2 linked regions of the Gemmata palustris genome follow. Each later gene encodes a partner of the first gene's protein in a complex. Links are inferred from orthologs where the notes say so. Each region holds a gene or a part of one and is shown on either strand. Other genes may lie near its edges.

Region 1 (3,160 bases):
AGGGTCGAGGTCGTTTCGACTTCGCCGTGTACGAAATTGTGCGTGTGCGCGCCCAGCGCTTCACCTTGTTGGCGAAGGACGGCGATCGGGGTACTGCTCGGCATTGTGAAGATGTCGGCCGGCCACAAATCCGGCACGATCGTCGGCATGGCTTCTCCCTTCAGTCGGTCAGGCGCACCCGAATCGGGTAGTGATCGGACCCGATCCGGCGGTTCGGAACGAGGTCCGGGCCGGCCAGGGTCGTGCCCCCGACACTCGTCACGATACACACCGAATCGTCCCGGTAGTAGGGCCGGAGGCTCGGGCGAATGAGTACCTGGTCGAACAGGTGCCAGTAGTACCCGGTGTGAGCGCCTCCGGGCTCGCGGTAATAGGTACCCGCCGGGGTCGCGGTGGCGTCCCCGTAGAACTGCCACATCGGGTTGAAGAAAAACGGGTACCTACGGTGGGACGCCTGTCGTTCGCCGCGCCCGGCCACGGACCGGGACATGATTCCGTGTAGGCCGACCGATGACGCGACACCGTCCGAAAATGGGTGCGCGTTCAGGTCTCCGATAACGACGGTTCGGTCGTGGCCCGTAGCTTCTTCTGCGCTGCGGATCGCGTCGGCCAGTTTCTCAAGTTCTTTGTCGATGTGTGGCGCGTCCTTCTCGAGCAGGCTGACCATGTGAACCGCGGTGAGGAGCAGATCCGGCTGACCGCCACGAACCACTTTCAGAACCGAATAGTATTCGTGGCGATCAATTTCGCTCGTTCGGGAGACCGTGCGGCGGGTTAACACCTTCACCCGTGAAGTCGTGGGCACCAGATCGAAGTTGAGGCTCTGCCCGGACGGGTTGAGCGCTCGGAGGGTCGAACCGATTACTCCGTCCGAGCACTCGGCCAACACGATAACGTCCGCGTCCTCCTGGCGCTGCAGCGCGGTGACGAGGCGCACGATGCCGCTCCGGGGAGGTTGCCCACCGATGTTCCAGAACACGGCACAAAACATGGCGGGCGCTCAAATGCTAGTTCCAACTCACTTCGCGGTGTCGACCGCGCGGCTCTCGCGGATCACCGTGACCTTGATCTCCCCGGGGTAGTCGAGCTGCTGCTCGATGGAGCGGGCGATGTCGCGGCAGATGCGCACCGCGTCCGCGTCGGTGGTGCGGTGCGCGTTCGCGATCACGCGCAGCTCGCGCCCGGCCTGGATCGCGAACGCTTGGTCCACTTCCGGGAACCCGCACGCGACCGCTTCCAGGTCCGCGAGGCGCTTCACGTACTTTTCCAGGGTCTCGCGCCGCGCCCCGGGGCGGCTCGCGCTGATCGCGTCGGCCGACGCCACCAGCACCGTGTAGATGTTGTCGATCGTGATGTCGTCGTGGTGCCCGGCGATCGCGTGCAGCACTTCTTTGCTCGTCTCGCCGTACCGCTTCGCGAGTTCCGCCCCCACCTTCGGGTGCCCGCCCTCCATCTCGTGGTCCGCGGCCTTGCCCACGTCGTGGAGCAGCCCGCACCGGCGCGCGAGTTGCGCGTTCAGCCCGAGTTCGGACGCCATGATCCCGCACAGGTGCGCGACCTCGACCGAGTGGGCCAACACGTTCTGGCTGTAACTCGTGCGGAACCGGAGCCGCCCCAGGAGGTACACCAGCTTCTCGTGCGGCATCTGCACGTCCGCGTCCAGCACCGCCTTTGTGCCGAGTTCCTGGATGTGTTTTTCCATCTCGGCCTGCGTTTCGGCGACGACCTCCTCGATCCGCGTCGGGTGGATGCGCCCGTCCTGGATGAGCTTCGTGAGCGCGAGCCGGGCCGTTTCCCGGCGCACGTTATCGAACGCGGACACGATCACCACGCCGGGCGTGTCGTCCACGATCACGTCCACGCCGGTCAGCTTCTCGAACGTGCGGATGTTCCGCCCCTCGCGCCCGATGATGCGCCCCTTCATGTCGTCCGACGGGATGTCCACCGTGCTCACGGTCGTGCCGGCGGTCTGGTGCGCGGCGTAGCGCTGAATGGCGATGGTGACGATCTCGCGCGCCGCGGCCTCGGCCTGCTGCTTCATGCGCTCGTCGTGCTGGCGGATCTTCTTCGCGATCTCGTCGGACAGTTCGCGCTCCAGGCGCTCGAGGATCATCTTCTGTGCGGCCTCGCGCGACAGCCCGCTGAGTTCGTGGAGCTGTTGGGTCTGCTTGTCGATGAGTTCGTCGAGGTGCCGGGCCTTCGTACCGAGCGCCTCCTCGCGCTCGGCGAACTTCTCTTTCTGTCCGTCGAGGTGCTTCTCCTTGCGGGCGAGCTCGCGCTGGTGCTGCTCGACGGCGTCCTCGCGCTTCTCGACCCGGCGCTCCAGGTCGCGCACCTCGGTCCGGGCGACGTCGAGTTCGCGGCTCAGCTCCTCGCGGCGCCGGACGGCCTCGTCGCGGGCCTTCAGTTCGGCGTCGCGGACGATGCGCTCGGCGTCGCGCCGGGACTGTTCGACGAGTTCGTCGCCGCGCGCCTCGGCGCGGCGCATCACTTCGGGGTCGGGGGGCGCGGGCTCGCGGGGGACGACGGGCGGGGGCGACCGGCGCACGACGAGGTACGTGCCGCCGATGCCCGTGAGGACAGCGACGACGACGAGCCCGCCGACCAACAGCGGTTCCATGATGAGGGCCACTCCAAACCGGTGGCCCGTCGAAGCTCGGCAGCGGGGCCGGGACAAATGGCACACGCGGCGCCCGACCGGGCGGTCGGGCGTCACGAGTCACGAATCGAGTCCCGAACCCCACGTGATCGGACAGTCGCGGCGCGAGCACTCGCGGCCGCGTTCGTCGGTGTCAAGCCCCGCCTCTAGCGCGGGTCCGAGGTGCGACGGGCGAACCGGGGTCTTTATTTAGGTAAAACGGAGCGCGAGCCGTCCGTGGTAGACCGGCGGCGGTACATCCGCGACCGGGATAATCCCGCGCGATCGACCGTGACCGCGCGAGGCTTGACGGTATTATGGCGAGAGCAAAGTTGGTCTGCAACGGAAACGTGCCGTTCGTGTCCGATGTTCCGTTTTTCGTGTTCGGTCTGCGCCGGTGAAAGAAAAGAAGGCACAGGGCTTGCGCCCTGTGCCTTAAACGCCGGCGGCGGCAGATGGTTTTGGCCTTCGCCTCTCTGGGGCCGTCTTTCGTAGCCCTGGGCTTCTGATCGGGAGACTTGC
Region 2 (3,301 bases), 1.0 Mb from region 1 along the record:
TCGCGGGTCTCGTCGAGTGGGGCGGGGGGAAGAGTAAATTGCACCAAAATACTGTTGGCGCATTCGAGGTACGGATTTCGGGCGCGCTTCTTCCTTGGTGTCTCGTCGGTCATTTGGTGCCCTCCCGGAGACGAACGGCCACATCCGCTACCCACGTATTGTCGCAGTACAACTCGACGAGGTAAATCCCGGGAACCTCAAAAACGCACCCCTCAATGTGCATTACGAGTTGCATTTGCGTAACGCGATCCGGGAAGTGAATTGTCCGAACGTAGGTATTATGAACGAGTTGCCCGTCGGAGGCGCGCCGCACGTCGATGTGAAACGGCACCTCGCCAAGTCCGCCGACCAGTTGGGCGAAGCAGGTGAATGAGTTGAGAGTGTACGGGTACTCGCTCGGCGAAATTACATTGAACAGCGAATAGAGATTGGTCATCCCGCCTTCGACATCAACTTCTTCGCACAGATACACTGCCTTTGCGGTCGGAATCACGGCCATTGTAAGCCTCCCGCTGGACGAAACTGGGGGCCGAAGCCCCCAGTGCGTTTGCTCACTTAATCGCGGCGCCCGCCTCCGCGCGGCCCGCCTCCGCGCGGCCCGCCTCGGTCGCCCCCACGACCGCCCCGGTCCCCGCGATCTCCACCGCGGTCCCCTCGATCACCGCCACCGCCGCCACGATCACCGTAGCCGCCACCACCGCCTCCGCCTCCGCTGCCGTCGTCCTCACGCGGGGCGAGCAGTGCCTTGCGCGAGAGTTTCACGCGGCCCTGATCGTCGATCGCGATCACCTTCACCTGAACCTTGTCGCCGATCTGGACTACGTCTTCTGGACGTTGGACGAACCCGGAGTCGAGTTCGGAGACGTGGCACAGCCCGTCGCGGCCCGGTGCGATCTCGATGAACGCGCCGAATTCCTTGATCGAGATCACTTTCCCGTCGTAGACCGCGCCGACCTTCACTTCGGCCGTCAAACCCTCCACCATGCGGCGCGCGGCTTCCACGCTCTCGGCGTCGGCCGACGCGATCGACACGGTGCCGTCGTCCTCGATGTCGATCTTTGCGCCGGTCTCTTCCTGGATGGCACGGATCATCTTCCCGCCGGGGCCGATCAGCTTGCCGATCATTTCCGGGTTGATCTTCAGTTGGATCAACCGCGGTGCCCACCGGCTGATGTCCTTGCGCGGGGCCGAGAGGGTCGCGAGCATCACCTTAAGGATTTGCAGCCGACCTTCTTTTGCTTGCTCGAGGGCGCCGCGAACGATCGCCTCGTTGACGCCGTCCACCTTGATGTCGAGCTGGATGCCGGTGACGCCCTTTTGCGTACCGGCCACCTTGAAGTCCATGTCGCCGTAGTGGTCCTCGTCGCCCTGGATGTCGGTCAGCAGCGTGAAGTTGTCCTTCTCCATCACGAGGCCGACCGAGATTCCGGCTACCGGGCGCTTGATCGGCACGCCCGCGTCCATCAGCGCGAGGGTCCCGCCGCACACGCTCGCCATGCTGGACGAGCCGTTCGATTCGAGGATTTCCGACACGAGGCGGATCGTGTACGGGAACCGCGTGGGAGGGGGGATGACGGCCTTCAGCGAGCGCTCGGCGAGCATCCCGTGGCCGATCTCGCGCCGGCCCGGGCCGCGGATGGGCTTGCACTCACCGACCGAGTACGGCGGGAAGTTGTAATCGAGGTAGAACTTCTTCGAGTACTCGTCCTGGAGGCCGTCCACCTTCTGTTCGTCGGCGACGGTGCCCAGGGTGACGACGACCAGCGCTTGCGTTTCGCCGCGCTGGAAGACGGCCGTACCGTGCGTCCGGGGCAGCACAGCGACCTCGCCCGAGAGGTTACGGAGATCCTTCGGCGCGCGGCCGTCGATGCGGGTGCCGCCGAGCGTGATCTCGCGGAACACGCGCTCGCGCAGCACGCTCATCGCGCTCGACACCTGCGCCGCGGTCCACTTCGGGTTCGTCTCGCCTTCGGGCACGTAGACCTTCTTCACTTCATCCTTGAGTTCGTCGAGCGCCGCGTTCCGCTCCTTCTTGCCCTTCGTCAGATACTTTTCGCGATAGGTCGTGCCGTACTTCGCGTAGAGCTCTTCCGCCAGCGGATTGTCCGGCGTCGCGGGGGGCAGCACCTTCGGCCCCTGGCCGGCTTCGGTACGCAGTTGTTCGATCGCATCGATCAGGACCGCGCACTGCTTGTGCGCTTCCATGATCGCGTCGCCCATTTCCTGTTCCGGCATTTCGCGGGCGAAGCCCTCGATCATGCACACCGCGTCGCGGGTTGCGGCCACGATCAGGTCGAGGTCGCTCTCTTCCATCTGCGTGGCGGTGGGCAGAACGATGAGTTCGCCGTTCACGCGCCCGAGCCGGAGGCCGCCGTAGGGCTTGAGGAACGGGATGTGCGAAACGTGCAGTGCGGCACTCGTCCCGATGAGTGCGAGCATGTCCGCATCGTTCTCCCGATCGGAAGAGATGACCGTACAGTGGATCTGCACTTCGTTGAAGTAGTTCGTCGGGAACAGCGGGCGCGAGGGGCGGTCGATGAGGCGAGAGGTGAGCGTTTCCTTGGTGCTGGGGCGCGTCTCGCGCTTAATGAACCCGCCGGGGAACTTGCCCGCGGCGTAGGTGCGTTCGCGGTACTCGACCTGGAGCGGGAAGAAGTCGCGGCCCGGGATCGGCGATCCTTCTACGGCGGCCACCAGAACGGACGTTTCTCCGTAGGTGACGAGGACGGCCCCGTGAGCCTGCTTTGCGAGTTTCCCGGTTTCGAGGGTGAGAGTACGGCCGCCAAATTGACATTCAACACGAGCTGGATTAACCGGCACGGATGTGACCCTTTCCGTTTTGCCGGCAGGAGCGTCTCTTGAGCCGAAAGGCGTAGAGTCGGGGAGCCGTAAAGTCGAATCCGTGCGGCTGACGACGCGACCGTGATTGCGACTTTACGACTTTCGACGTTATGACTTTCGACGCACCGCTGAAGGCGGAGCTATTTGCGGAGCCCGAGCTTCCCGATGACCGCCAAGTAGCGGTCGCGATCGGTTTGGCGCAGGTACTTGAGCAAGTCGGCGCGTTGGCTGACTAGCTTCAGCAGCCCGCGACGGCTGGAGAAGTCCTTTTTGTGCGCCCGCATGTGCTCGGTAAGGGAATTGATCCGCTTTGTGAGCAACGCGATTTGCACTTCGGGCGACCCGGTGTCCGTATCGTCCCGCCGGAACTGGGTAATGAGTCCGGACTTCTCTTCCTTCGTGATCGACATCGTCCCGGTCTCCGCTTCCTCCGCCGCGTCGCACTCCTGCCATCAGTTAC

The links.
Region 2: rny (region 1) and pnp share a complex: the UniProt entries of both Bacillus subtilis proteins name them as parts of the possible RNA degradosome complex. The link is inferred for Gemmata palustris from one-to-one orthologs.

The regions. Positions count from the first base shown.
Region 1 is NZ_JAGKQQ010000001.1:3,929,260-3,932,419, reverse strand. What follows is about bases 320-3,160. They hold rny (ribonuclease Y), read right to left. Parts: upstream 2,621-3,160; coding sequence 1,019-2,620; downstream 320-1,018. Other genes in these bases: J8F10_RS16195 (endonuclease/exonuclease/phosphatase family protein), read right to left, coding at 320-991. Outside these bases: J8F10_RS16200 (hypothetical protein), read right to left, coding at 1-149; more of J8F10_RS16195, read right to left, coding at 161-319. UniProt on the Bacillus subtilis protein: Endoribonuclease that initiates mRNA decay. Initiates the decay of all SAM-dependent riboswitches, such as yitJ riboswitch. Involved in processing of the gapA operon mRNA, it cleaves between cggR and gapA.
Region 2 is NZ_JAGKQQ010000001.1:4,978,219-4,981,519, forward strand. What follows is about bases 189-3,170. They hold pnp (polyribonucleotide nucleotidyltransferase), read right to left. Parts: upstream 2,821-3,170; coding sequence 556-2,820; downstream 189-555. Other genes in these bases: J8F10_RS20435 (DUF6941 family protein), read right to left, coding at 189-499; rpsO (30S ribosomal protein S15), read right to left, coding at 2,982-3,170. In the rest of the region: more of J8F10_RS20435, read right to left, coding at 110-188; more of rpsO, read right to left, coding at 3,171-3,251. UniProt on the Bacillus subtilis protein: Involved in mRNA degradation. Catalyzes the phosphorolysis of single-stranded polyribonucleotides processively in the 3'- to 5'-direction. Necessary for competence development in Bacillus subtilis.